Regions from separate parts of the Brachybacterium sillae genome, predicted to be linked through region 3. Evidence: predicted binding sites of a transcription regulator. Region 3 holds the regulator's gene; each other region holds the start of a gene.
What was found. The regulator HrcA, encoded in region 3, represses chaperone genes, less so after heat shock. The targets are predictions, from matches to a motif close to TTNGCACTCGNNNNNNNCGAGTGCNAA.
Positions count from the first base shown of each region.

Region 1: JSY14_RS07080 (Hsp20/alpha crystallin family protein) is a predicted target of HrcA. The motif match lies at 2,021-2,047, and genes of this name have one in related genera.
Region 2: groES (co-chaperone GroES) is a predicted target of HrcA. The motif match lies at 4,673-4,699, and genes of this name have one in related genera.
Region 4: groL (chaperonin GroEL) is a predicted target of HrcA. The motif match lies at 4,970-4,996, and genes of this name have one in related genera.

Region 1 covers NZ_JAFEUW010000001.1:1,544,081-1,551,330, forward strand. Annotated here, with positions in the region: gene JSY14_RS07075 (6-phospho-beta-glucosidase) at 1-1,226, opposite strand, end outside; gene JSY14_RS07080 (Hsp20/alpha crystallin family protein) at 1,285-1,788, opposite strand; gene JSY14_RS07085 (YdhK family protein) at 2,124-2,771, shown strand; gene JSY14_RS07090 (GNAT family N-acetyltransferase) at 2,798-3,463, opposite strand; gene JSY14_RS07095 (pyroglutamyl-peptidase I) at 3,540-4,169, shown strand; gene JSY14_RS07100 (mismatch-specific DNA-glycosylase) at 4,182-4,904, opposite strand; gene JSY14_RS07105 (rhomboid family intramembrane serine protease) at 5,417-6,568, opposite strand; gene JSY14_RS07110 (MMPL family transporter) at 6,721-7,250, shown strand, end outside.
Region 2 covers NZ_JAFEUW010000001.1:1,051,103-1,058,352, reverse strand. Annotated here, with positions in the region: gene moaA (GTP 3',8-cyclase MoaA) at 1-660, opposite strand, end outside; gene JSY14_RS04910 (molybdopterin molybdotransferase MoeA) at 729-1,940, shown strand; gene moaC (cyclic pyranopterin monophosphate synthase MoaC) at 1,937-2,419, shown strand; gene JSY14_RS04900 (MogA/MoaB family molybdenum cofactor biosynthesis protein) at 2,416-2,979, shown strand; gene JSY14_RS04895 (molybdenum cofactor biosynthesis protein MoaE) at 2,976-3,497, shown strand; gene JSY14_RS04890 (metallophosphoesterase) at 3,520-4,389, shown strand; gene JSY14_RS04885 (hypothetical protein) at 4,399-4,563, opposite strand; gene groES (co-chaperone GroES) at 4,864-5,160, shown strand; gene groL (chaperonin GroEL) at 5,165-6,751, shown strand; gene JSY14_RS04870 (hypothetical protein) at 6,868-7,250, shown strand, end outside.
Region 3 covers NZ_JAFEUW010000001.1:343,746-350,995, forward strand. Annotated here, with positions in the region: gene JSY14_RS01575 (DUF6318 family protein) at 1-233, shown strand, start outside; gene JSY14_RS01580 (PKD domain-containing protein) at 776-1,300, shown strand; gene JSY14_RS01585 (nucleoside hydrolase) at 1,392-2,456, opposite strand; gene JSY14_RS01590 (16S rRNA (uracil(1498)-N(3))-methyltransferase) at 2,458-3,249, opposite strand; gene dnaJ (molecular chaperone DnaJ) at 3,293-4,420, opposite strand; gene hrcA (heat-inducible transcriptional repressor HrcA) at 4,496-5,497, opposite strand; gene JSY14_RS01605 (CHAP domain-containing protein) at 5,736-6,617, opposite strand; gene JSY14_RS01610 (DUF3097 domain-containing protein) at 6,798-7,250, shown strand, end outside.
Region 4 covers NZ_JAFEUW010000001.1:1,116,375-1,123,624, forward strand. Annotated here, with positions in the region: gene JSY14_RS05180 (LLM class flavin-dependent oxidoreductase) at 1-811, shown strand, start outside; gene JSY14_RS05185 (threonine/serine exporter family protein) at 795-2,105, opposite strand; gene JSY14_RS05190 (rhodanese-like domain-containing protein) at 2,173-2,604, shown strand; gene JSY14_RS05195 (NUDIX domain-containing protein) at 2,604-3,089, shown strand; gene groL (chaperonin GroEL) at 3,204-4,838, opposite strand; gene JSY14_RS05205 (LytR C-terminal domain-containing protein) at 5,071-5,700, opposite strand; gene JSY14_RS05210 (DUF3263 domain-containing protein) at 5,755-6,033, opposite strand; gene JSY14_RS05215 (uracil-DNA glycosylase) at 6,117-6,809, shown strand; gene JSY14_RS05220 (potassium channel family protein) at 6,820-7,250, opposite strand, start outside.

The sequences.
Region 1 (7,250 bases), 1.2 Mb from region 3:
TTCACCGTCTGCACCAGCCCGAGAGCGTGCCCGGGCAGCCCGGAGACCTCCAGCGGTTCGGGCCCGTGGGCGTCGACCCGGCAGGGCACCTCCACGACCGCGTCCGCGGGCAGCTGGGGCAGCGTGGAACCGTTGCGGACGTTGAGGATGAGCTGCGCGGGCTCCTGACCGGCGACGGCGTGCATGATCGCGAGCGCCACCCGGTCGTACCCACCGGATTCGAGGTCCTCCTCCTCGCGCTCGATACCGCCGGCGGCCTCACGGCTGGAGGCCATGTAGGTGGCCTCGCGGTCACGGCGGGTGCGTTCCCACAGCTGCTGCACCTCGGCGCCGTCGGCCCCGGCCGCTCGGGAGTAGAACTCGGACTGCTGACGCGCCAGGTAGACGCCGCGGGTGACATCGCTGGCGGCGTCGGCCTCCCGCACCTCCCGTGCGAAGTAGTAGTAGTGCAGGTACTCGTTGGGGATGCAGCCGAGGGTGCGGATCCACTCGGCGCCGAACAGGCGGCCCTCCTCGAAGCTCTCGATCGCCTCCGGGTCGGCGAGCAACCGCGGCAGCACGTCCCGGCCGTCGACGACGACACCCTGCAGCCAGCCGAGGTGGTTCAGGCCCGCATAGTCGAGCCGCACGGGGCTGGCGCCGGTGCCGACGTCCCGGGCGGTGCCGGCGGGCAGATCGCCACGGCGCTCCAGGACGGACAGGGCCCGGCGGGCCAGGCCGATCGGGGAGTCGCAGATGCCAATCACGCGGTCGCCGAGGTGCTCACGGCTGGCCTCGGTGATGATCCCGGCGGGGTTGGTGAAGTTGATCAGCCAGGCGTCGGGGGCGAGGTCCGCCACCGTGCGGGCGATGTCGCGAGCCACCGGCAGGCCCCGCAGAGCGTAGGAGATGCCGCCGAAACCGGTCGTCTCCTGGCCGATGATGCCGACGGACCGGGCGATGCGCTCGTCGGCCGCCCGGCCCTCGGTGCCTCCGACGCGGATCGCGGAGAACACCACGTCGGCGCCGCGGACGGCCTCCTCGAGGGAGTCACTGAGCACGACCCTCGGGGGGTCCGGATGCTCCGAGGTGAGAACCTCGAGGATCCCGGCCATGGCGCGCAGCCGATCGGCATCGACGTCATGCAGGCGCAGTTCCCGCACGCGGGCCTCGGAGGTGTCGGCCAGCAGGGTGCGCACGACGAGCGGGACGCGGAACCCGCCGCCGCCCAGGAGAGCAAGCTTCATACCAGCACCCTAGCGGCGGCGGGTGACCCCTCTCGGGGCGTTCGAACAACCCCGCCGATCAGTGCTGGTCGGCCGGAGCCCCGTCGGTGTCGGTGTGGTCGCCGTCGGACGCGCGGCGGTCGGAAGAGGCGCTGTCGCCACCCGCGGTGCTCTCGAGGGTGCGGGAGGTGTGCGCCACGGCGATCTTCCGCGGCTTGGCCTCGTCGGCCAGCGGGAAGCGCAGGCGCAGCACACCGTCGCTGTAGTCGGCGTGGATGCCATCGACGGCGACGCGGCGGCCCAGGGTGAGCTGCCGGGCGAAGGTGCCGACCGGGCGCTCACGGGTCAGCCACGAACGCTCACCCTCCGACGCGGAGGGACGACGCTCCGCGCGGACCGTCAGGGTGTGGTCCTCGACGTCCACGTCGATGGTCGACGGGTCGACGCCCGGCAGGTCGATCTCCGCGACGAAGGCATCGCCGTCGCTGTACAGGTCCATCGGCATGGCGAGCGAGGCGGGGGTGCGGGTCATGTCCGCGAACAGGCGGTCGACCTCGGCGAAGGGGGAGAAAGTGCGAGCCATGGTGAACTCCTTCCATCTGCGGGCCGCTGCTGCGACCCCTCGTGAGTCCGGGCGCTGCTGCGTCCGATGTCCGGTCCAACGACCTGAGTCGCCCTGCTATTCCCCTCTTGGGTCTCCTCCACTCAACTTTAAGGGTGAGGCGCGTCACGGTCGGTGAGGTCCGGCCTCCCGCAGTACCCCCCGGGGGTCCCAGCGCGCTCGGGGCAAACGTCCCGCAACCTCCCGGCAAGGTCTGCCACCCTCGACCCCAGAGGGGCAATCCGGACCCGACCGGACGCCGCACCCCGCGCCACAGCGACACCTCCCCCGCTGCTGACCCCCCGGAAGGAGCTCCCATGTCGACTTCCCGCAGCACCCAGCACCCCTCGCGACGCCTCCCACGCCGACTGGTGCTACTCAGTCCCGCCGCCCTGGTTCTCGCAGGCTGCGGCACCGATCCGGACGGCACGGCCGATGACGCGGACGACGCGGACCGCGGCGGCATGATGTCGGGCCCCGCGACGGCCGACGGCATGCCGGGCGGGATGATGTCCGACGGCAGCGGCCACGAGCACATGATGGACGGCGGCCCCGTCCCGGCCGGCATGACCCCGGCGCCGTCCCCGACGTTCGCCCCCGGCAGCGAGGTCGTGCTGACCGCCGGCCACATGCCGGGTATGGAGGGGGCGCGGGCGCGGGTCGTCGGTGCGTATCGCACCACCACGTATGCCGTCGACTACTCGCCCACCACCGGTGGCCCGGAGGTCACCGACCACAAATGGGTGGTGCACGAGGAGCTGCAGGATGCAGGCCCGGCGCCGCTGGCACCCGGGACCCCGGTGACCATCACCGCGAACCACATGCCCGGCATGCAGGGCGCGAAGGGCCGGATCGTCAGTTCCACCGACGAGACCGTCTACCAGGTCGACGTCGAGATGAACGGCGGCATGACCATGCGCAACCACAAGTGGATGGTCGAGAGCGAGATGCGTCCGGCATCCTGACGCTCACCTGACCCCCGCACCTCCTATCAGGCCTCTGTGAGGCCTGCCCCCAGCAGAGCCCGCAGGGCGGGGGTCAGCCCGTCAACCTCGAGCTCCAGGCCGCGGCGCTCGAAGGTCTCAGGTGTGACCGCCACCCTCTGCTGGATGAGGCGCCGGCCTCCTTCCACCACGACCTCCGTGCCGTTCGGGACGTACCCGCAGGAGCTCGACACCGCGAGGGAGGGCTCATTGCCGAGCACCGCTGACGATTCGGCGCGCAGCGCCCCGAGGTGGTCGAACGCGAACGCCACGGCCATCCGGCGCATACGCCCGCCGTATCCGCGGCCCTGCTCCGACAGGGTCAGCCACGACCCGGATTCGATCACTCCGCGCCGGGGGAGCTCCCGGGCCCGCAGGTCCTGCATCCCGATCAGACGCTGCCCGGCGAACACCCCGAAGGAGAGCGTCCAGTCCTCCGGTTGTACGCGGGTGCGCAGGGCCCACTGATAGGTGATCGCCGAGGCGATGCGCTCCTCCTCGGGCACCGCGTACCAGGGGAAGACGTGGTCGGCCCCGGTATCGGCGAAGATCGGCCGGCGCAGCAGCTCGGCGTACTGCGGGAGGTCCTCGTCCCGCAGCAGACGCAGGGTGAGGTCACCCGAACGCAGCCGCAGGGCGAACGGCGGGAACAGGGTCGCGAGGTCGGCGGGCATGGAGGCAGGGTAGGGCGGCGCCACGGTGGGCGACAGTGTTTTTCGGACCCCGTTTTTCCGGCCGTACGCTGGGGTGATGGCCCTCGACGTGCTCCTGACCGGTTTCGAGCCCTTCGATGGGCACTCCACGAACGCCTCCTGGGAGGCGGTGCGCCACGCTGCGGACGCCCTGCGCGAGCGCGGGATCACGGTGCAGGCGCATGAGCTGCCGGTGGTGTTCGGCGCGGCGGGTGAGCAGCTGGTGGCGCTGGTCGACGCACTGCGCCCGCAGCTGGTGGTGGCGACGGGAGTCGCGGGGGGACGCGCGGAGGTCACGCCGGAGCGGGTGGCAGTGAACCTGCGCGATGCGCGGATCCCCGACAACGTCGGCGCCTCCCCGATCGATGTGCCCTGCGTGGCCGGCGCCCCCACCGCGTATTTCACGTCGCTGCCGGTGAAGGCGATGACCCAGGCGGCACGGGAGGTCGGCGTGCCCGCGAGTGTGTCGCTGAGCGCCGGCAGCTACGTGTGCAATGACCTCTTCTTCCACCTGCAGCATGCCCTGGCGACCCGGCCGGGGTGCGCGGGAATCCGCGGCGGCTTCGTGCACGTGCCACCGGAGTCGGCGCTCGAGGTCGAAGCGACCAGCCGCGCGCTCACGCAGATGGTGGTGGCGGCGCGGGAGGCCGCCCAGGATCTGCGCGTGAGTGCGGGTCGGGAGGACTGAGGCCCCGGTGAATCAACGCGAGGGATGGAGGTCGAGTCCCGCGGCCTGCGCCGCCTGCGCGTAGGCGCGGCCGAGGGACTCGACGGTCTCGTGGGCGTTGAGTCCGCTGGGGTTCGGCACGACGAACAGCGGAGTGGCCTGCAGGGTGGTGGCGTGCTCCCCCGCTGCCTCGAGGGCCCGCGGAGGCCAGCCCTCCTGCCGCCCGACCGTCGTCGACCGTGCCCCGAAGGCCTGCCGGAAGGAGGTCACCCCCGCCACCGCCACGGCGACCGGCCGGTGCGTGAGGACGGTCCCGACCAGGCGCTCCCCACCGGCGTGCAGCTCCGCGGCGCTGAGCTCGTCGGCGCGGGCCGTCGCACGTGGTACGAGATAGGTGATGCCGAGGCCGAGCCGGTGCAGCAGCGCGAGATCCTCCGATCGGTACCCGGTGGAGGCATCGATGACGTGCGGGGTGATCCCGGCGGCGGCGAGCGCCGGGTAGAAGCGATTGCCGGGGCGGGCGAAGTGGGCGCCAGTCGCGGCGGTCCACAGCCCCGGGTTGATGCCGACGACCAGAAGCTTCAGCGGCTCCGGCAGCAGGTCCGGCACCTCGCGGTCGCGCGCGGCCTCCAGGGCGGCCCGGTCGGGACGCGACCCGGGCGCCAAGGAGGAGTCGGCCTTGCCGGACACGACGCGGCCAGAGGCTGCGCGACCGCCGGCGGCGTGATCTGACGCGGCGCGGGGAGAGGCGGACATGACTCCAGTGTGCCGTCGGACCCTCCTCACACAGTTATCCACACCTCTGTCCACCATGGGGACGAATGACATCCATGTGGTTCCGCAGGTGGGGACCCTCCGTGTCGTCACGTGTCCGGCGCGGCCGCCGCCGGTCACGCTCGCTGCGCCGGATGGGGCGGCCGGTGGCCTCTGGACGTTCGTCGTAGTCGTTCATCTGCGCAGGTCAGAGCCCCTTGTGTGCGGGATAGCGCCGGGGCTGATGCCGGGGTGGACGGGGCCGGCCGCGGGCGCCGGCCCCCGGGATGCGCTGGCCAGAACGATCTGTGTCGCGGCTGTGGTGGGAGACCCGTCCGCCTGCGGTCATCCCCAGCCGGAGGGGAGTTATCCCCAGTTCTCCCCACCACATCCCCCGCTATCCACACCGCGGTCCACAGCTGGGGATAATCACAGTGGTGTGATTCGCGGGGCGCCACGGTGCGACCAGCGCGAACAGCGCGGACCATCCGGGCGGAGTCAGCCCGTCGGAGCCCTCAGATCAGTCCGAACATCGGCGTGCCGGTCGTGACCACCTTGACCGCCACGAGCAGCAGCAGGATCACAGCCGCCCCGCCGAGCACCAGGGCGTGGCGGGTCGCGGCGTGACGGGCGAGGGCCGCTCGGTCCGCCCCGGGACGCGCCTGAGGACGCACCGCGAACAGCGCCGCCGTCACGGCCGCACCCGTCACCAGGCCGCCCAGGTGCCCCTGCCAGGAGATCCCCGGCATGGTGAACGTGAGCACGAGGTTCAACACCAGCACCACCGCGATCCCGGCGATATCCGCGCCGGTGCGTCGCCCGATCACGAACATCGCCGCGAACAGGCCGAAGATGCCGCCGCTGGCGCCGTAGTGGATGGTCATCCAGCCCTGTCCGGCGACGGAGGTCAGCAGCAGCACCGCCACATGCCCGCCGATCACGGACAGCAGGAACAGCGCAAGGAAACGCACCGGACCCATCGCACGCTCCAGGTACTGGCCGATCGACCACAGCGCGAACATGTTGAGCGCGATGTGGGCAAGGCCCCCATGCAGGAACCCGCTGGTCACGAAGGTCCACGGCATGAGCAGCGACCGTGCGGGGGTGAAGGCCAGAAGCTGCTCGACCACCCCGCCGCCGACCATCTGGCCCAGGAACAGCACCACGCACAACCCGATCAGCGAATACGTCACCAGCGGCCGGACCATCCCGGAGGCCCGGCCCCCCAGAGCCGTGCGCGGAGCGGCCCCGGCCTGCAGCCGCGCCAGGTCCCGTTCGCAGTCCACGCAGATCATGCCGACCGGGGTCGGACGCTGGCACTCCCCGCAGGCGGGCCGGCCGCAGCGTCGGCACCGCACGTAGCTGACGCGATCGGGATGCCGCGGGCAGACAGGCGGCTGCTCGTCGGCCTGCGTGGGAACACCCGTGGCCCCTGCCCCCGTGGGCGCGGCTCCCGTGGGCGTGTCGTCCCGGGCGGGAAGCCCGAAGCTGGGGCGCTGGGCGCCACGGGAGGAGGTCTCGGGGGCGGGCATGGCGTCGAACGAACTCCCCGAGGGGTGCGACGCGGGGTGCTCCCCCCGCCCCGACATATCGGGGAGCCCGGCCGGTTCGGCGCCGTGGGGCTTCGGGTCGGGGGTGTAGCCGTAGTCGTACTCGGGGCGGTTCATGCCCCCATTGTCGCCGAGGGGGCCGCACGATCCATCGTTCGGTTGATCCGACCCACCGACCGCGTTCCTAGCGTGGATCGTGCCCGCTCACCTGCGCCGACGCGCCGCTGCGGCCCGGCCCCGGGTGAGCCCCCTCGACCCCGGAGACACCTGTGTCCTCTCAGTCCCTCGATCGCTCTCTGACAGACCGCCTGGCGCATGTGCTCACCGGCCGCCGCAGCGCCTGGGCGGTGCTCGCGATCGGCCTGCTGCTCGCGCTCGCCCTGCTCGGCGGGTTGCGGGGCGGCGGCCCTGTGGCCGGCATGGATGCTCTGCCCTCCACGGCCGAATCGGTCCGCGCCCAGGAGGTGGCCGACCGGCTCCCCTCCTCCGACGAGGAGACACTGCTGGTGGTGGTGACGCGCCAGGACGGCGCCGCCCTCACCCCGCAGGACGCCCGCGTGCTCCAGCAGCTGCGCACCGAGCTCGCGACGCCCGGTTCCCGCCCGCCGCCACCGATGCCCAGTGAGGACGGCCGAGCCGATCTGGTGCTGGCCAGCCAGCGTGCCGACCTGTCCGATGAGCAGGCCGACGAGGCAGTCGCCGCCCTGCGCCACCGCGTCGACACCGTCCTGCAGGGCACCGGCCTCACCGCCCAGGTGACCGGCGGACCCGCCGTCGCGGCCGACATCCGCGGGGCCTT
Region 2 (7,250 bases), 710 kb from region 3:
GATCACCCGCAGCTGCAGGTCCCGTTCCAGGCACCAGGCCAGCAGGTCCGCTACCTCCGGCTCGTTCAGCCCCGGCAGCAGCACGGCGTTGATCTTCACCGGGGTCAGGCCGGCCTCCCGTGCGGCGTCGATCCCGGCCAGCACCCGGTGCAGCATCGGCCGCCGGGTGATCCGTTCGAACGTCTCCTCCACCACGGAGTCCAGCGAGACGTTGATGCGGTCCAGCCCCGCGGCAGCGAGGCGCGCGGCCCTCTGGTCCAGGCCGATCGCGTTGGTGGTCACCGAGATCTCGGGCCGCGGGGTGAGGGCCGCGATCCCGGAGATGATCTCCTCCAGGTCGGGTCGCGTCAGGGGTTCCCCGCCGGTGAGACGCACCTTGCGGATCCCCAGACGCTCCACGCCGATGCGCACCAGCCGCACCGCCTCCTCGGTGGTGAGCATCTGCGTGCGGCGCAGGAACGTCAGCCCCGCCTCCGGCATGCAGTAGGTGCAGCGCAGATTGCACACATCGGTGAGGGACAGGCGCAGGTCGGTGGCGGTCCGTGCGAAACGGTCCACCAGGGCGGGGGTGTCGGGGCGGTCGGGCGCGGCGGGCTCGGGGCCCAGCGGATCGGCGCGACGGGGCTTCGGCATCCCCAGGCCGACACGACGCGGTGCCATGCGCTCTCCTTCCGCGGATCGATGGTCGACCCAGCCTACGGCCCGGGACCCACGGGATACTGGGGCGCATGACCGAGACCACCCCGCGCCTGCCGCTGCGCGACCACCAGGAGGACGTCGCGGCGCTGGTCGCGGGCCTGCGCCGCGTGGAGACGGTGCCGCTGGGGGCCGGAGCGGTCGGTCGGTGCTCCGCCGTGGACGTGCGCAGCCGGGTCGACGTCCCGGCGCTCGCGAACTCCCAGATGGACGGGTTCGCGGTGCGGCGTGAGGACCTCGGCGGACCGCTGCCAGTGGGGGAGCCCGCCCCCGCCGGGGCAGCGCCGCGCGAGCACCGCCCCGGCACCGCCACCCCCGTCATGACCGGCGCGCCGCTGCCCCGCGGCGCCCAGCTGGTGGTGCCGATCGAGGAGAGCGCCGAGGGGCGCTTCGACCTGCCCACCGTCACCCTCCACCCCACCGACACCACGCCCGGTCGGTACGTCCGCCCCGCCGGCAGCGACACCCATGCCGGGGACCTGGTGCTGCGCGAGGGAGAGACCCTCACCCCCGCGCGGATCGCCCACCTCGCCGCCTGCGGCCTGCCGGAGGTGCCCGTCCTGGAGCCCGTGCGGGTGCTCGTCGCCTCCACCGGGCGGGAGCTCACCGCCCCTGGCAGTACCCTTCCGCCCGGTGGCGCCTACGACGCCAATGGCCCCGGCCTGGCGGCGGCCCTCACCCGCGCCGGCGCCGACGTCGTCGCGACCCTCCGGGCGGGTGACGCCCCCGGGGAGCTCGTCGCCGCTCTGCGCCGCGCCCTCGCCGACCATGCAGTCGACCTCATCGTCACCTCCGGTGGGGTGAGCGCAGGGGCGTACGAACCGGTGCGTCTGGCCGCCGACGATCCCGGGGTGCGCATGAGCCTGGTGCGGGTGGCGATGCAGCCCGGCGGGCCGCAGGGCATCGGCCGCCTCGACGACACCGCGTGGGTGGCGCTGCCCGGGAACCCCGTCTCGGCGCTGCTGTCGGCCGAGGTGCTGCTGCGCCCCGCCCTCGGGGCCGCGCCGCGCCGGGTCCTGCAGCTGCCGCTGAGCACCGAGGAGCCCGCCGACTCCCCGCCCGCCCTCGAGCAGTACCGCCGCGCCCGGGTGTTGCCGACCGGCAGGGTCCGGCTCGTCGGCGGTCCCGGCTCACACCTGCTGGGGGCGATGGCACAGTCCGACGCCCTGGTGCGGATCCCCGTCGGCACCGCGCGGGTGCACGATGGGGACACGGTGGACACGATCCTGATCGGAGACGAATGAGCGAGCTCACGCACCTGCGCCACGACGGCAGCAGCCACATGGTCGATGTCGGCGACAAGGCCGTCACCGCCCGGGAGGCCACCGCCGAGGCGACCCTGCACACCCGCGAGGACGTCGTCGAGCGCGTACTGGCCGGTGACCTCCCCAAGGGGGAGGCCCTGCCCGTGGCGCGGATCGCCGGGATCCAGGCCGCCAAACGCACCTGGGACCTCATCCCGCTGTGCCATCCGCTGCCGCTGACCGGCATCGAGGTCGATATCGTCCGGGCCGGTGCCGACACCCTGCGCGTCACCGCGACCGTGCGCACCACCGCCCGCACCGGGGTGGAGATGGAGGCACTCACCGCCGCCTCCGTCGCCGCCCTGACCCTGTTCGACATGCTGAAGGCCGTGGACCACCTGGCGACCATCGACGGCACCCGGGTGCTGGCGAAATCCGGGGGCCGCAGCGGCGACTGGCACCGTGAGGAGGACCAGTGAGCACCGAGGATCCGCGCGACCGCACCCGCGCCCGCACCGACGCCGACTGCCACGCCCGCGACGAGACGCAGACGGCAGCCGCCCTGGTCGGCACCGCGCACGTGGTGATCGCCTCCACCCGCGCCGCCGACGGCACCTACGAGGACCGCACCGGCCCGCTGCTGGTCGACTGGCTGCGCGGGCGTGGCCTCGAGGTGACCGGGCCCGTGGTGGTGCCCGACGGCCCCGCTGTCGGCGACGCCCTGCGCGCCGCTCTGGGGGAGGCCGCCGACGTGGTCATCACCTCCGGCGGTACCGGAATCACCCCCGATGACCGCACCCCGGAGGAGACCGAGCCGTTCGTCGACCGCCCCCTGCCCGGGATCCTCGAGGAGATCCGCCGCCGCGGCGCCTCCCAGAAGATGGCCGCGCTGCTCAGCCGCGGCGTCGCCGGGATGGCCGGTCGTTCTCTGGTGGTCAACCTGCCCGGTTCCCGCGGCGGCGTGAAGGACGGCATCGCCGTGCTGGACCCGCTGCTGGACCACCTGCTCGCACAGCGCGACGGCGAGGGCCACCAGTGACTCACCACCACCACGACCCCCACGGCGGCGGGCCCCTGTTCACCGGAGATCCGCAGACCCTGCGGGTGGGGGACGACCCGCCCCTGGGGAGCGTTGCGGAGCGGGTGCGGCACGCCGCTGTCGGCACCGCCCCTGTCGCCGCCGCCGAGCTCGCCCCCCGGGTGGCCGATGTGCGCTGCGGCGCCGTCGTCACCTTCGACGGAGTGGTGCGCGACCACGACGAGGGCCGCGACGTCGTCGCCCTCAGCTATGAGGCGCACCCCGAGGCCGGTCGCGTCGCCCGTGAGGTCGCCGAGGAGATCGCCGAACGCTACCAGGACGTGCTCATCGCTGTGGAGCATCGCGTCGGGCCGTTGCGGGTGGGGGAGGTGGCGCTCGCCGTGGCCGTCGCCTCCGGGCACCGCAAGCTCGCCATCGCTGCCCTCGACGATCTCATCGACACTGTCAAACGGCGGCTGCCGATCTGGAAGCATCAGGAGTTCGGGGACGGCTCCCAGGAGTGGCTCGGCTCCCTCTAGGGTCGGCCCCTAGGCTCGGGGCATGCGCATCCTGCACCTGACCGACACCCATCTGTTCGGGCCCGGCGGTGTCCGGCACTACGACCGCATCGACACCGCCGCCGCCCTCGCCGGGGTGATCGACCGCCTCGCGCCGCTCGGCGCGGTGGACCTGGTGGCGCACACCGGGGACGCCTCCGAGGACGGCACGGTGGAGAGCTACCGGCGGCTGCACGCCCTGCTGGAGCCGCTCGCGCAGCGCCTCGGCGCGCAGCTCGCCATCGCCATGGGCAACCACGACGTGCCCGCCCGGTACGCGGAGGTGGCCGGCCCCGGGGACCACGGCGGGCCGTGGCAGGACCGAGTCGTGGACCTGCCCGGCGGAGGCCGTGCGGTGGTGCTCGACACGACGGTGCCGGGGGCCGGGTGGGGCCGCCTGGAGCCGGAACAGCTCGAGTGGCTGCGTGCCGTGCTGGCGCAGCCCGCCCCGGGGGGCCGCGGCACCGTGCTGCTGCTGCACCATCCGCCGGTCGCGGCGGCCACGCGGATGCTGCGCTCCCTGGAGCTCGCGGAACCGGGTGACCTCGCCGCGGTGATCGCGGACAGTGATGTGCGGATCGTGCTCGCCGGCCATTACCACCATGCGATGGGCGGCACCGTGGGAGGGGTGCCGGTGCATGTGGCCCCCGGCATCACCAATGTGGTCGACCCGGTGGGCGCCAGCGGGGACGAGGAGATCTCGCTGCCGCTGTCGGGGGCGAGCCTGGTGGAGCTGCCCGATGACGATGCGGCGCCGAGGATCGCCACCTCCGTGTGGCCGAACGCGGGGGACACGCTGCGCGACGCATCGCGCCCGGTCTACCGCTTCGGCCCGCAGGAGGTGCAGGCGATCATCGACGCCGCGGGTCGGTGAGGGAGGGGCTCAGCGCCCCATGCCCAGGCCGATGCCGCCGCGCGCGGTGTGCGCGTACATGACGGAGGCGCCGGCCTGGCCGCGGCGCCCCGCGGGGGTGGTGTCCTCACGGCGGTCGCGACGGTCATGGGAGAGACGGAGGGTTTCACGGGCGGTGCGGAGGATGCGGCTCATGACTCCGTTATCGCATCGTGACCTTTCGGGGCGCCAGCGGTGCGGACATTTCGTCGTGCACCTCACCAGAATCCCGTGACCTGCGTCGCTACGCCCTGGGCGAGAGCGGTTGGCACTCGCCTTGCACGAGTGCCAGAGCGGCCCTAGAGTGGCGTGCGTTGGCAGTCCTCCGGCGAGAGTGCCAGAGCTGCCTCGGGGTCCCACCCGGTCGGCACCGCGACGACGGCCTGGACCGGGACCACGTCTCCCGACGTCGGCACCGCCGACGTCCTGACCTCTCACGTGAAGGAGTGAACCCGCATGTCGGTCTCCATCAAGCCCCTTGAGGATCGTGTCGTCGTCAAGCCGCTCGAGGCCGAGCAGACCACCGCGTCCGGCATCGTGATCCCGGACACCGCCAAGGAGAAGCCCCAGGAGGGCGAGGTCGTCGCCGTCGGCGAGGGCCGGTTCGATGACAAGGGCCAGCGCGTTCCCATGGACGTCAAGGTCGGCGACAAGGTCGTCTTCTCCAAGTACGGCGGCACCGAGCTGAAGTACGGCAACGAGGAGTACCTGATCCTGGGCTCCCGCGACATCCTCGCGATCGTCGAGGGCTGAGCGCATGGCCAAGGAGATCATCTACGACGAGGAGGCACGGCGCGCGCTCGAGCGCGGCGTCGACCGTCTCGCGAACACCGTCAAGGTGACGCTCGGCCCCAAGGGCCGCAACGTCGTGCTCGACAAGAAGTGGGGCGCCCCCACCATCACCAACGACGGCGTGACCATCGCCCGTGAGATCGAGCTCGAGGATCCGTTCGAGAACCTCGGTGCGCAGCTCACCAAGGAGGTCGCGACCAAGACCAACGACGTGGCGGGCGACGGGACCACCACCGCCACCGTCCTGGCCCAGGCGCTCGTGCACGAGGGCCTGCGCAACGTCGCCTCCGGCGCCGCCCCGGCCGCCCTCAAGCGCGGGATGGAGAAGGCCGTCGAGGCCGTCTCCGAGAAGCTCGGCGAGATCGCGATCGAGGTCGAGGGCAAGGAGCAGATCGCGAACGTCGCGGCCGTCTCCTCCCAGGACCGCGAGATCGGCGAGCTGCTGGCCGAGGCCTTCGACAAGGTCGGCAAGGACGGCGTCATCACCGTGGAGGAGTCCTCCACCACGGCGATGGAGCTGGACTTCACCGAGGGCATGCAGTTCGACAAGGGCTTCATCTCCCCGCACTTCGTGACCGACGCCGACCGCCAGGAGGTCGTGCTCGAGAACGCCTACGTGCTGCTGAACCAGGGCAAGATCTCCGCCGTGGCGGACCTCCTGCCGCTGCTGGAGAAGGTCGTCGAGTCCGGCAAGCCGCTGTTCGTCATCGCCGAGGACATCGACGGTGAGGCCCTGTCCACCCTGGTGGTGAACAAGATCCGCGGCACCTTCAAGGGCGCCGCCGTGAAGGCCCCCGCCTTCGGCGACCGCCGCAAGGCCATGCTGCAGGACATCGCGGTGCTCACCGGCGCCCAGGTCGTCACCCCCGACCTCGGCCTCGACCTGAAGACCGTGGGCCTGGACGTGCTCGGCACCGCCGGCCGCATCGTCGTCACCAAGGACACCACCACCATCGTGGGCGGCGCCGGTGACGACCAGGCCGTGGCCGACCGCGTCGCGCAGATCCGAGGCGAGATCGAGCACACCGACTCCGACTGGGACCGCGAGAAGCTCCAGGAGCGTCTCGCGAAGCTCGCCGGCGGCGTGTCCGTCATCAAGGTGGGCGCCCACACGGAGGTCGAGCTCAAGGAGAAGAAGATGCGGATCGAGGACGCGGTCTCCGCGACCCGCGCCGCGATCGACGAGGGCATGGTGGCCGGTGGCGGCAGCGCCATCGTCCAAGCCTCCTCCGTGCTCGACGGTGACCTCGGTCTGACCGGGGACGAGGCTATCGGCGTGCGCGCCGTGGCCAAGGCCCTGGTGGAGCCGCTGCGCTGGATCGCCGAGAACGCCGGCCTCGAGGGTTACGTCGTGGTGGAGAAGGTCAAGGCCGCGCAGACCGGCCACGGCCTGAACGCCGCCACCGGCGAGTACGTGGACCTGGTGGACGCGGGCATCATCGACCCCGTCAAGGTCACCCGCTCCGCCCTGCGCAACGCCGCCTCCATCGCCACCCTGGTGCTCACCACCGAGACCCTGGTCGTGGAGAAGAAGGACGACGACGAGGACTGATCCTCCCGCCGCCCGACCGACTGGCCGACGCCCCGTCCACCCCGTGTGGGCGGGGCGTCGCCGTGCGCGCCTACGATGAACCCGCCACCATCCGTCCGCCCCAGGAGGCTCCCACCGTGAGCGACACCGCTGAGCTGTCCGACCAGCGCAGGGACCGCACCTCGAGCCGCGTGTTCGGGCCACCCCCGGCCGCGGTGATCGCGGCCCTGGTGGCGGCAGTGGTCTTCGCCCTGGCGCTCGAGTTCCTGGTGATCATCAGCTTCATCGGGCAGCGCCTGTGGAACGACCCGCGACTGTTCCATGACCTGGTGTTCACCCTCCCGCTGATCGTGTGGATGCTGGTGGTGCTGGCGACGCTGGTGATGGTCGCGCGGATCGTCACCACCTGGCTGACGGTGGATGACCGTGGGCTGGTGCTGCGCGGGCTGTTCCGCCGCACCGTGCGGGCCGAATGGTCGCAGGTGCGCCGCGTGGTCGATGTGGTCGACGTCGTGCGCCG
Region 3 (7,250 bases):
TCTGGCAGAATGCGAAGATTGAGCGCGGAGAAGTCGAGTCGCGGACAAGTGAGTACGACGGAGCAGAGTATGACGCTCGACGCCAGGTACGAGTGGCCTTCCATGACAACGAGAACAACCCCGCCGAAGAGACGTCGGTAGTCTTCTACGTCCTTGGAAGCAACATTGCTTGGAAAGACGGGGAGTGGAAAATGGAAGGCGGAGCCACCGATACCCGGAGGGAGGAGGGGTGATCGCGCACGGCCTACTCACGCCTAGGGATTTTGTCCGTGCAGGCGTATTTGCGCTTGCACTTACGATCACACCGACCACCTTCGCATATGCTGACGGCAATGACCTCGGTGGGGTTGCCGACAATAATGAGTTCCAGGCATGGGTAAAAGGGGGTTGGAGCTCGAAAGCGACAAGGAATATACCCCACAGCTCAAATCAACCCGATCACACTTCCGCTAATACTCCCGCGCGTCGTCCTCCGGCGTTTACGACGTGGTGGGAGCGTGAGGAGGCGGTGACTCCGGAGTGTTCGGAGGCGGGTGAGTGTGGGTTCGCGGTGGGGAGTTGTGAGGCGCAGGGTCAGGCCCGGTGGCGGCTGACCGGGTCGGATGTCGTGGGTATCCCGCAGCCTGGTGCCTCGGGGGCTGAGGCTGGTGCGTATTCACAAAGGGGGACGCGGACGGAGGTCGCGACTGGTGCGACCAGTGACCTGGGGTTCCGGTGTGTCACCCCCGGGCAGCCCGGCAGCACTGGCGGTGTGGCGGGGGCGGGGGCTCCGGTGGTGATCACGGTGACGCGGGAGGACTTCGCTCGCCTGCCCGTCGAACCGTTGGTGCCGCATGCGGGCCCGGAGGCCGGGTGGATCCCGGTCAACTCCCCCACCGTCCTGTATGTCGAGCCCACCGATCAGATTCTCGACACCACGCTGCTGGGCACCCCCGTCCAGGTCCGAGCGATCCCCGTCTCCTACACCTGGTCGATGGGTGATGGCGGCACGATCACCACCACCAAACGCGGCAAGCCGTATCCGTCTGAAGAGGTCGCCTACTACTACGAGACCGAGGGCTGGTATGACATCACCCTGACCACCACGTTCGCCGGACAGTTCTCCGTCAACGGTGGCCCCTGGCAGGACATCGACGGCACCATCACCATCGACTCCACCCCCGTCCCCCTCTACTCCAACTCCCTCGAATCCCGCCTCGTGAACCCCGACTCCACCGAGCCCCCCGAACCCATCGTTCCTGACCGCACCCCCGACACCGAAGGCCACCCCAACCCCCGAGCCGGACACGAAACCCGATAACCACACCGACCCCACCCACAGTCCTAGGGGGGCATCCACCAACGCCGCGAGACCTCCGACCCGCCCCCTGAGTTCGGCACCATGTCGGGCCTCACCCCAGGTGGCCGAGCACCTCGAGCAGATGTTCGATGACCGCGTCGGCATCCACGTCTCGGAGCACCTCGACGGTCGGCGGTCGTCCCCAACGTCCGAGCGGGTCTCCGACGGTCTGCCCGCGCGTGAGGGTTCCGACCAGTTCCACATCGACCGCCAAGGGGCTGGTGCTGGCGAATCTCTGCGCCCCCGCGGAATCGAGGTGGCTCTCGACGGCATGGGCGGTGACGAAGGGATCGTGGACGTGGCAGATGCGGCCGAAACCGTCGGCCTCATGAAAGTCGACGTACCAGCGCAGCGCATCACCGAGGATCGGCACCACCGGGTGGTCACCGAGAGCCGCGACAGACGCGACCGTCTGCTCGGTGAAGACGATCTGCTCGGTGGCATCGAGGGGCCCGAGGACGGGAAGCTGGGGGGCGCTGGCGAAGGCTGCGAGCACCTGCTGGGCGGCCTCCGGATCCACGGCGATGTTCCATTCGCTGGTGGGACCGGTGTTCCCGCGATGATGGATCGCCCCGCCCATGATGTGCAGGCGACGCAGCAGCCGCGGCAATTCCGGTTCGAGGGTGAGGGCCCGCGCGAGGTTGGTGTGGGGTCCGAGAACGATTCCGACCAGCTGGCCTGGATGGGCGCGGGCGAGCTCGACCCATAGCCGGGCGCCGTCCCAGCCGTCGGGATCGCCACCGCCTGGACGTCCGAGGCCGCTGCCACGTGCCTCGGAGTCTGCGCCCCCGTCACTGGCGGTCCGTGGAGACTCCGGCAGTCGGGCGTATCCGAGGCCGCCGGGCCCGTGGGTGTCGTCGGCATACATCGGGGGTTCGACCAGCGGTGCATCGGCGCCACGTGCGACCGGCACGCCACCCAGGCCGAGGAGCCTGCAGAGCACGCGGTTGTTGCGGTGAACCACATCGACCGGCACGTTGCCGCCGGTGGAGACGACACCGAGCAGCTCCACCTCCCGGCGGCATGCCAGGTAAGTCAGGGCGAGTGCATCGTCGATGCCGGTGTCACAGTCGAGCAGCACCGGAAGACGCGAGGCGGCGGTCGTCGCGCGGAGCACGTCAGTCCCAGCGCCCCAGGGCCAGGCTCAGCGCGGCGATGGCCGCCGGCCCGGCGGTGGAGGAGCGCAGCACCTCCGGGCCGAGCAGCACGGACCGGGAGCCTGCCTCCCGGAAGGCGGTGAGCTCATCCTCGGTGATGCCTCCCTCGGGACCGACGACGACGGTCACCTCCGGCAGGTCTGCGGCATCGACCCGCTCCCGCAGCTGCGGCAGGACGGTGCTGATCCGGGCGGACTCCTGTTCGTGGAGCACCAGCACGACACCGCCGTCGGAGACCCGCGCGGCGATCTCCTCGGCGAGTGCCCGGCTGGTGAGGGCCTCGTCCACGGCGGGGATACCGGGCCTGCGGCACTGCTTCACCGCGGCGTGCACGGTGGCGCGCCACTTGGCACGGCCCTTGGCGAGCTTCTCTCCCTTCCACACCGACACGGACCGATCGGCGATCCACGGCGTCACCCGGTCGACCCCGAGCTCGGTCGCGGCTTCCACGGCCTGCTCATCACGACCCCCGGTGGCGAGGGCCTGCACGAGGGCGAGGCGCGGTCGCCGCCGCAGCGGCTCACTCGGGTCGGACAGCAATCGCAGCTGCAGGTGCTCCTTCCCGGTGGCCTCCACCTGGCAGCGCACCTGGCTCCCATCGGCGTCGGTCAACAGCACCTGCTCCCCGGTGCCGATCCGGGCGACCTTCGCGGCATGCCGGCCCTCGTCTCCGCGCAGCTCCACCACGGAGCCCTCGCGCAGGTCCCGGAGGGATCCCTCGAGCAGGAGGAACTGCGGCGGGGTGGTGGGCACGGGGTCTCCTGGCCGGTCGACGGACAGAGGTGTCGGGGAGCGGTCAGCCGCGGAAGGCGTCGCGCAGGCGCCCGAAGACACCCTGCGAGCCCTGCCGCACCTGTCCGTGCTTCTCCTCGGGGCGCGCCTCGGCGAACCGCTCGAGGATCTGCCGCTGTTCCTCGGAGAGCTTGGTGGGCACCACGACATCGACGATCACCCGCAGATCTCCGCGCTTCTCCCGGCGCAGGGGCGTCACGCCGAGACCCTTGAGGGTGAGCTGCTCACCCGGCTGGACACCGGGCTCGAGCTCCAGGTCACGCTCCCCATCGAAGGTGGTCAGCGGAATCGTGGTGCCGAGGGCGGCGCTGGTCATGGGGATGCGCACGCGGGTGACGAGGTCGTCGCCGTCGCGCACGAAGTGCGGATCGTCCGCGACGGACAGCTCCACGAAGAGGTCACCGGACGGACCACCGGCCTCCCCGACCTCGCCCTGGGAGCGCAGCTGGATGCGGGTGCCGTTCTCGACGCCGGCGGGGATCTTCACCGTCAGGGTGCGCTCCTCGATCACGCGACCGTGGCCGGAGCACGTGGTGCAGGGGGAGTCGATGACGTCGCCGTGGCCCTCACAGACGGGACAGGGGGACATGGTGACCATCTGCCCCAGCAGCGACTGGGTCACCCGCTGCACGTGACCGGTGCCCTGGCACTGGGTGCACCGGGTGGGGGACGTGCCGGGGGCGCAGCAGCTTCCCTGGCAGGTGCCGCAGAGCACCGCGGTGGTGTACGAGATCTGCTTCTCGGCGCCGAACACGACGTCGCGCAGCTCGATGCGCAGCTGCTGCAACTGGTCACCGCCGCGCCGCTGCCGCGGCACCGGGCCCTGGGCGCGCCCGCGCATTCCCCCGGTGAACATGTCGAAGATGTCCCCGAAGTCGAAGCCGGCGGCGCCCCCGCCGAAGCCGCCCATCCCACCCATGTCGGGGCCGCCACCCATGTCGTACATGCGGCGCTTCTCCGGGTTGGTGAGCGTCTCGTAGGCGGCGGAGACCTTCTTGTACTCCTCGGCCGCCTCCGCGGACGGGTTCACATCGGGGTGCAGTGAGCGGGCCTTCTTGCGGTACGCCTTCTTGATCTCCTCGGTGGAGGCGTCACGGGAGACGCCGAGAAGCTCGTAGTAGTCGTCGGTCACGACGGGTCGGTTCCTTGTCGTCGAGGGATGGGGGCGGAGTGCAGTGGGGCGGGCCGCGCCGGGCCGCCGCCGAGGCTATTCGAGGAAGCGGGCCGCATACCGGGCGACCGCCTGCACGGTGCTGATACCGGTGACGTAGTCCATACGGGTGGGGCCGAGGATCGCGATCTGCGAACCGGCTCCGTATCCCGCTCCGACCAGCGCCGCCTGGGCGAGGGAGGCATCGGGGATCTCCTGGCCGATGCGCACCTCCACGGTGCCGGGCTCGCCGTTCAGCTCCGACAGCAGCCGCAGGATGACGATCTGTTCCTCCAGCACGTCCAGCAGCGGTTGCACGTCCCGGGAGAAGTCCTCGGCGCTGCGGGCGAGATTTCCGGTGCCCGCGACGACGAACCTTTCCTCGGCGCGAGCCTCCACGAGGGCGCGCACGGCATCCAGCACCTCGTCGACGGCAGCACGGTCGGCAGGCTCGTGCTCGGCGGGCAGGTCCGCCAGGCGCGGCGCGAGGTCGGTGACCTGCTCCCCCACCGAACCGGCGTTGAGGCGGTCGCGCAGGGACTCGTAGAACTCTGCCGGTCGGGGATGCAGCAGCGGGATGGTGCGCTGGTCCACCCGTCCGGCCTCGGTGATGAGGACGACCAGCAGCATCGTCTCGGCGACCTTCACCAGCTCCACATGGCGCACCCGTGCCTGACGGCGCACCGGATACTGCACCAGCGCCACCTGGTGGGTGAGCTGGGCGAGCAGCCGCACGGTGCGCCCGAGAAGATCGTCGAGATCCCCCGCCTGTTCCAGGAAGGACTGGATGGCGCGGCGTTCCGGGGCGGAGAGCGGCTTCACGCGGGCGACATGATCGACGAAGGTGCGGTAGCCCTTGTCAGTGGGGACGCGCCCGGCCGAGGTGTGGGGCTGGGCGATCAGGCCCTCCTCCTCCAGCACCGACATGTCGTTGCGGACGGTCGCGGCGGAGACCCCCAGGTTGTGGCGCTCCAGCAGGGATTTCGAGCCGACGGGCGCCCTGGTGGCGACGTAATCCTCGACGATGGCGCCGAGGATCTGCAGCTTCCGGGCGTCCACGGTTCACCTCCCGAGGCCTGGCACTCCGAGCTTGCGAGTGCCAAGTCTAGCGAGGTGACGCCGACGCGGACGGACCGACGCGTTCACTGTGAGGGAGGAGGCCCGGCTCCGGAGCTCTCGGCCCCGGAGCTCGCGGACGCAGCGGCCCGGAACACACCATGCCCGTCGCCCCGCGCCGTGACGGCGGAAGCGACGGGCATGGCGGCCTGTCAGTGGCGAATGATCGCGACTGCGGACATCAGCCGACGGGGCGGAGGTATCCGAGCAGATCGCTCTTGGTGATGGTGGTGATCTTGGTGGCGCCGGGGTTCTGGCTCAGGACCTTGATGCTGGAGCCGTTGTCCGCCAGGACGATCGCCACGTGACCGTACTTGGGGCTGTTCCACTCGGCGCCTCGCCACACCGCGACGTCACCCTTGCGCGGAGTGCTGCCGGCGGAGACGCGGGTGAACTTCGAGGTGTCGTAGTGGGTCCAGTAGTCCTGGGCGCCGCCGGTGACCGGCGAGGAGAACCGGGAGGCCCCCACGACCTCGCGGGCGTACTGCTGCGCGAGGTCCGCACACTGGGCCCCGTAGTACCCGTCGAAGTCGACGTACTTGCCGTTGTACTTCGCCACGAAGGCGTCGACCTTCGCCGACAGGGTGGTCGAGGGCGCCGGAGTGGAAGAACCACCGGTCACCGTCCAGGAGCAGGTCTCGCCGGTGCAGGAGCCCGCCCAGGTGGTGCCGTTGATGCTGATGACGCCGGTGAACTTGGTCGGGTACGGCGCGAAGGACTGCATCGAGTAGGCGTAGCCGCCCTTGTCGATCTCCATCTGGGTGTACTTGCCCGTCCCGGAGTCGTACCCGCGCTTGTACGTGGTCTGGGCGATCCCGCGGTACTCGATCCAGTTGGTGCCGCACACGTTCGAGCGCTTGATGGTGGCGGTGCCGCCGCTGACGGTCTTGGTGGCGATGACGCGGGCGCTGTCGGCGCATCCGGTCGCGTAGGGGTCGGTGTTGTAGTGGGAGGCGGCCGCCTGCGAGGCGGAGGCCCCGCCCACGGCGAGGGACGCGGCGATCAGGCCACCACCCACGAAGGCGGCGGCGCGGCGGGAGACGGAGGACAGCGACAGGGCCATGGTTCTCTCCTGAGAATGGGACGGGATCGGCTCGGGACGAGCTCGCACCGGGGTTCGGCGCGCACAGTGTGTCCCAGGGCACGTCCCGCGTGCGATGGTGAGAAGTCCCCATGGACGGGGAACCCCCGGCATGTGTGTCGGTCGGATCGGGCAGGGCCGGGGTGCGCTACGTTCCCACGGGTGACCCCTCCGAGCTTCCCCGACCGTTACGGGCACGACGTCCTCAGCTCCGCTCCCCCGGCCCATCACCGTCGACGCCCCGCCGCGACCGAGGTGCCGGTGGCCCGGGACCTCGTCGTCGAGGACGCGAGCACCGGGTTCTGCGGGGCGGTGGTGCGGTTGGAGAAGTCCCCCGGTGGTGTGCTGGTGGAGCTCGAGGACGGCCGTGGTCGCCGACGCAGCTTCCCCCTCGGCCCTGGGTTCCTCATCGACGGCAAGCCGGTGGTGCTGGTGCCGCCCCGCCGCGCCGCCACGCGCCCGGTGGCGAAGCGCAGCGCCAGCGGCAGCGTGTATGTGGAGGGCGCCCGGGCCCGCACCGCGCGGGCGTCCCGCATCTGGGTGGAGGGCCGCCACGATGCCGAGCTGGTGCAGAAGGTGTGGGGCCACGATCTGCGCATCGAGGGCGTGGTGGTG
Region 4 (7,250 bases), 770 kb from region 3:
CGTCGGCTCCGGCGGGGTGATGATCCCGAACCATGCACCGCTGGCGGTGATCGAGCAGTTCGGCACCCTGGTGCAGATCCACGGCGACCGCATCGACCTGGGTCTGGGCCGCGCCCCCGGCACCGACCCGCTCACCGCCCAGCTGCTGTCCCGCACGGCCGCCGACCCAGAGGCGTTCATGGAGGCGGTGCGACTGATGCAGGCGTGGTCGGCCCCTGCGGATCAGGAGCGGACGCTGCGGATCCAGGCCCCCGTGGCGGAGGGCACGCAGGTACCGATGTGGGTGCTCGGCTCCACCGTCAACGGCGCCCGGCTGGCCGCGCGCCTAGGCCTGCCCTTCGCCGTGGCCAGCCATTTCGCCCCCGATCAGCTGTTCCAGGCGCTGGAGCTGTACCGGCGGGAGTTCACGGCCGACGCCCCGACGGCGCAGATCCGTGAGCCCCGCACCATGGTCGCGGTGAACGTGGTGGTGGCCGACACCGACGAGCAGGCCCGTCGACTGTTCACCACCGGGCAGCAGGCCTTCGCGGGGATCATCACCGGGCAGCGACGCCTGGCGCAGCCGCCGGTCGACGACATCACCACCGTGGTGCCGGAACCCGTGCTGCAGCGGGTGGAACACGCCACCTCCGTGCGGGCCGTCGGCTCCCCCGACACCGTGACGGCCCAGTTGGAGCGACTGGTCGAGCAGACGAGGGCCGACGAGCTGATCCTCTCGGGCACCTTCGTGGACGTAGCCGACCGGTTGCGGTCGCTGGAGCTGCTGGCACGCGCCTGGGGCCTGCCGGGTGCCGTCAGTGCGGCTGGGTGACCCGACGCCACGCCGGTGACGTGGCGAGGTGGGCGAGGGCCAGGCCCAACCCGGCCGCGAGGATCACCTGCACCGCCTCCTGCGCCAGCACCAGGGCCCCGGTGACGTCCCCGGAGTTCATCAGGGCGAACGCCATGGACAGCGTGAAACCGGGGATCATGATCACCACCGCCGGCACGGAGATGGTGGTGCGGGGGATGTGCGTCAGCCGCGCCACTAGGTAGGCGAGCGCCCCCACCAGGCAGGTCGCCACCAGGGTCGCGAGCTGCGCGGGGGCCCCGGAGTCGATCATCGCCAGCCGCAGCGTGTTCGCGACCATCGACACCGCGGCGGCCCCCAGGGCGATGCCCCACGGGGAGTTGAAGATGACGGCGAACCCCAGCACGCCGACGAATGTGGCCAGCGCCCGCAGCACCAGGTCCAGCACGAACGGGACCTCAGCCCCAGGGGGCATACCCGGGGTGATCCCGACGACCACCGACACCGTCCACACGCTCGCCGCGGCGGCCAGCACGATCATTGCCGAGTAGGTGAGCCGGGCGACGCCCGCCGAGAAATCGGAGCGCACGATGTCGAGGATCCCGGTGATCATCGGGAACCCCGGCACCAGGAACAGCATCGCCGCGAGATACCCGCCCTCATGGCCGGGCCCCACCACCCCCCAGCGGGTGCCGGCGGCGATCGTCAGGGCGTACACGATGCTCGTGAGGGTGGCCGCGAGCACGGTGATCAGCAGGTGGTTCCACTGGCGGCGCTGCAGGGCCCGACGCAGCGCCTGACCGAGGGTCGCAGCGATCAGCACGCACACCATCTCCGTCGGACCGCCACGGTTCAGGAACGAGAACGCCGCGCAGGCGAGACCCGCCGCGAGAGCGTTCACCACTGCGGAATGGAGCGGCGGCCGGGCGGCGATCACCGCGAGCCGCTCGAACACCTCCGCGGCCTCGACCCGCTCCGGGAGGTCCTCGACCATGCGGTGGATCCGCGCGAGATGGTCGACATCGACGCCGACGTGCTCGGGTTGGGTGATGCGCGTGCGGTACCGCCCCCCGAGGGTGGCTGTGGCGGTGATGTCGGTGAAGGTGACGATCGCCCGGAAGGAGTCGAGCCCCAACGCCCGCGCCACCACGGCCATCGCCGCCTTCACCCGGAACGACGCCATGCCGCCGGCCAGCAGGGCCGCGCCGACCGCCGCAGCCGCCTCGGAGCGGACCGTCAGCGAGTCGGGGACCCCGAGGGGGCTGGTGGCGGTGGAGACCGGGGCCGGGTGGTCGTGCTCCTGCTCAGGCTGCATACCTCGAGGCTAGGGCACACTCCCGGCCCCGTCCGCGGCGAGTGTCCCTCCCGGCTAGGCTCGGGGGATGCCCACCGACTCCCCCGCACCGCGCCGCAGCATCGCCGAGGTCCTCGCCGCCGCCCGGGCGTCGGGGCCGCACCGGTTCACCCCGCGTGAGCTGCAGGAGGCACTCGCCGGGGAGCGCGCGCCGCTGGTGATCGACATCCGCGGCGCCCACACCCGCGGACCGGAGGGCCACATCCCCGGGGCAGTGGTCATCGACCACACCGTGGTGGAGTGGCGGCTGGACCCCCAATGCCCGTATCGGATGGACGGGGGTCCCGGTTACGACGACATCGTGGTGGTGGTCTGCAATGAGGGCTATTCGAGTTCGCTGATGGCGCGGAACCTGCGAGAGCTGGGCCTGGTCCATGCGACGGACCTCGACGGCGGGTTCCGCGGCTGGGCGGCGGCCGGGTTGCCCGTGCAGGCCGAGCCCACCCGCCACGTGCACTGATGTCGTTTCTGGATCGCCTGGCCCGGGCGGCCGCCGCGGCCGCACCCCCGCTGCTGCGGCGCAAGCTCGTGTGGTGGGCGGTGGTGCTCACCCAACCACGGTTCCTCGTCGGCGTGTGCACGGTGCTGCGCTCCCCGGACGGTCGGATCCTGCTGTTCGAGCACCGTTTCTGGGAGGGCGGACGATGGGGCGTGCCCTCCGGGCACCTCACCCCCGGGGAACAGGCCGTGCAGGCCGCGGCGCGCGAACTGCGCGAGGAATGCGGCCTCACACCGCGCGACCTCACCCTCGCCCAGGTGGAGACCGGCATGAGGCACCGGGTGGAGATCTGGCTGACCGGAACCGTCGACATCACCGATGCCCCGCCTGTCCAGCAGCTCGACGGCCGGGAGATCACCGGTGCGGCACTGCTGCCGGTGGCGGAGGCCCTGGAGCGGATGCGGCCGGAACAGCGGGCCGTGGTGCAGCGGATCCTCGACGTGTGAGCCGTCGAGTGCGAGCACGGCGCACTCCGGATGCGCAGCGCCCCGCCCCGGGAGATCCGGGACGGGGCGCTGCGGATGATCGGCGCGGGCCGAGGTGATCGCCTCAGGGGCGGATCACATCATGCCGCCCATGCCTCCCATGCCGTCGTCCATGCCACCGGCGGCCGGGGCCTTCGGCTCCGGCTTGTCGGCCACGACGGCCTCGGTGGTGAGGAACAGGCCCGCGATGGAGGCGGCGTTCTGCAGCGCGGAACGGGTCACCTTCACCGGGTCGATGATGCCGGCGTCGAGCAGGTTCTCGTACTCGCCGGTGGCGGCGTTGAGGCCCTCGCCCACGGGCAGGGACTTCACCTTCTCCGCCACGACGCCGCCCTCGAGGCCGGCGTTCACGGCGATCTGCTTCAGCGGGGCCTCGATGGCGACCTTGACGATGTTCGCACCGGTGGCCTCGTCACCGTCGAGCTGGAGGGTGCCGAAGGTGTCCTTGCCGGCCTGCAGCAGGGCCACGCCACCACCGGCGACGATGCCCTCCTCCACGGCGGCCTTGGCGTTGCGCACGGCATCCTCGATGCGGTGCTTGCGCTCCTTCAGCTCCACCTCGGTGGCGGCGCCGGCCTTGATGACGGCCACGCCGCCGGCCAGCTTCGCGAGGCGCTCCTGGAGCTTCTCGCGGTCGTAGTCCGAATCGGAGTTCTCGATCTCGGTGCGGATCTGCTTCACGCGGCCCGCGATGCGCTCGGCGTCGCCGGCGCCCTCGACGATCGTGGTCTCGTCCTTGGTGACGACGACCTTGCGGGCCTGGCCCAGCAGCTCCAGACCGGCGGTCTCCAGCTTCAGGCCGACCTCCTCGGAGATGACCTGGCCACCGGTGAGGATGGCCATGTCCTCCAGCATCGCCTTGCGGCGGTCGCCGAAGCCGGGGGCCTTGACGGCCACGGACTTGAAGGAGCCGCGCAGCTTGTTCACCACGAGCACCGCGAGGGCCTCACCCTCGACATCCTCGGCGATGATCGCCAGCGGCTTGCCGGCCTGGATGACCTTCTCCAGCAGCGGCAGCAGGTCCTTGACGGAGGAGATCTTGGAGTTGATCAGGAGGATGTACGGGTCCTCCAGGACGGTCTCCTGGCGCTCCGCGTCGGTGACGAAGTACGGCGAGATGTAGCCCTTGTCGAACCGCATGCCCTCGGTGAGCTCCAGCTCGAGGCCCATGGTGTTGGACTCCTCGACCGTGATCACACCCTCCTTGCCGACCTTGTCGAGGGCCTCGGCGATGAGCTCGCCGATGGCCGGGTCGGCCGCGGAGATGGCGGCGGTGTTGGCGATCTGCTCCTTGGTCTCGATCTCCTTGGCCTGCGCCAGCAGGGTCTCGGAGACCGCGGCGACGGCCTTGTCGATGCCTCGCTTCAGGGCGATCGGGTTGGCGCCGGCGGCGACATTGCGCAGGCCCTCGCGCACGAGCGCCTGGGCCAGGACGGTGGCGGTGGTGGTGCCGTCACCCGCGACGTCGTCGGTCTTCTTGGCGACCTCCTTGACGAGCTCGGCGCCGATCTTCTCGTAGGGATCGTCGAGCTCGATCTCCTTGGCGATTGAGACGCCGTCGTTGGTGATGGTGGGGGCGCCCCAGGACTTCTCGAGCACGACGTTGCGGCCCTTGGGGCCGAGGGTGACCTTGACGGCGTCGGCGAGATGGTTCATACCCCGCTCGAGACCGCGCCGGGCCTCCTCGTCGTAAGAGATGAGCTTGGCCATTGTGGAATCTCTCCCGTGTGGTGGTGGTGTCCACCCGGCCCAGTGCCCGCGACGGACGAGGACCGGCCCGCCGTTCACGTCACAGGCGGACCCGCCCCCTCACGGAGCCGGAACGGCACCGCGGGCCCGGGCTGTCACTCGGGCCCTTCGAGTGCCAACGGCATCATAAGCACTCTACGGCTGGGAGTGCTAACGCTCCGGGTTCCGGCCCCGGGCACTTCGCCGAGGGCGATCAGCCCTCGCCGTCGTCGCCCTGCTCGTCGCCCTGGTCGTCGCCCTGGTCCTCGCCCTCGCCGGCACCCTCCCCGCTGGGTTCGCTGGTGGCGAGGAAGGTGATGCGGGACTCGTACTCGTCGGACTGCTGGGCCTCCCCGGCACCGACCTCATCGGCGAGCGCCTGCGCGGTGGCCCTGTCGGCCTCATCGCGGTAGAGGACGACCGGGTTCTCCTGGCGGCTGTCGGCGGTGGCGACCTCGACATCCTCCCAGCCGGCATCCTCGAGCTGCTCGCGCCAGCGTCCGGCCAGGCCGTTGATCCCCCCGGCATTGACCACGGAGACGGTCACGGAGCGGTCGGGTTCGGCCGCGGGCGCCTCGGAGCTGGGGGCCTCGGAGGCGGGCGGAGCGGATTGCGTCGTCGGCGCCACAGAACCGCCCTCGACGGGTTCCCGGTCCCCGCCACCGAGCCCGTTGAGCGCGAAGAGCAGCACCGTCAGGGTGAGGAACGCCGCGGCGATCACCAGGATGTAGACCAGGTTCTGCTTCCAGAACGGTTCCTCCGCGCGGTGGGCGCCATGGAAGGACGCCGCATCGGCCTCACGGTCGAACTGGTCCGGCGGGTACGGGTACGACGAATCTGCCACGGGGCCATTGAACCAGGCCGCGTGCCCCAGGGGCGGGAGGCCACACAGGGCGGGTCAGGCCACGCGCTCGTCCCCGTCGACACCGCGGATTCCGTCGCCGAGGGCATCGGCCGAGGTGCGGCGTGCCCGTAACCGGTTCACCACCGCAGGGGCCTCACGCAGCGCCTCGGGGCGATCCAGGAGTGCGTTGAGCCGCACCCGGTACGCGGCGGGGCTCAGCCCCAGGTCCTCGCGGATGCGCCGCTCCTTCGCACCGATGCGGCGGAAGGTGAGCCCCTCGAGCGCCAGGATGCGGCGGTCGAGGTCCGTGAGCGGCTCGGTGGGCGACGTCATCCCTCGACGGTAGGGCGCAGGCGGCGCCCCGGTGGGCAGGCGCGCCGAGGAACCGGTGGCGGTGCCGATGCCACACTGGGCGCATGTCGACCGGTCCCTCTCCCGCCCCGCTGTCTGAGCAGATCGCCCCCGACTGGGCGCAGGCCCTCGCCCCCGTGGAGGACCGCATCCACGCGATGGGGGACTTCCTGCGGGCGGAGAACGCGGCCGGCCGTGGATACCTCCCGGCGGGACGGAACGTGCTGCGTGCGTTCACCCGCCCCCTGGCGGAGGTACGGGTGCTGATCGTCGGGCAGGACCCGTATCCGACGCCGGGGCATCCGATCGGACTGTCGTTCGCGGTGGAGCAGCACGTGCGACCACTGCCGCGGTCGCTGCAGAACATCTATACGGAGCTCGAGGCCGACCTCGGCATCCCGCCCGCCTCGCACGGAGATCTCACACCGTGGCTGGACGAGGGCGTGCTGCTGCTGAATCGCGTGCTGACCGTGCGACCCGGGGCACCGGCCTCCCACCGCGGCAAGGGCTGGGAGGCGGTGACAGGACGGGCGATCGAGGCCCTGGTCGATCGAGGCGGCCCGCTGGTGGCGATCCTGTGGGGTCGGGATGCGCAGTCGCTCCAACCGATGCTCGGGGAGGTCCCCGTGATCACCAGCGCCCATCCGAGCCCGCTGTCGGCATCGCGGGGGTTCTTCGGCTCCCGGCCGTTCTCCCGCGCCAACGACCTGCTGGAGCGACAGGGCGGTGCACCGGTGGACTGGCGCGTCGAGCGCTGACCAGGGTGGGTCAGTCGTCGTGGGCGAGCCGGCCGAAGCGTTCCAGCTGAGCGGCACTGCCCGCGACGATCAGCTCGTCCCCGGGCAGGAACTCCGTCTGCGGGGTGACGTACTCCCAGCCGGCGGCGCTCGCGGGCCCGGCGCCCATCCGCGCGATGATCCGCAGGTCATCGTGGCCACCGAGGCGGGCGTCGGCGGCGGTGCGATGGAAGAGCGGCTGCGGTGCACTGAAGCGCGCCAGGATGAGCCCGCCGCCGTAGTCGACCCAGTCCTCCGCCCGATCCACGAGGCGGTGTGCCACCTGGCGGCCCATCGCCTTCTGGGGCATGACCACGTGCGGCACGCCGAGCTGCTGCAGGATCAGCCCGTGCGCCTCGGTATCCGCCTTCGCCCACAGCTCCCGCACTCCCAGCGCGAGCAGATGGGAGCAGGCGAGCACGC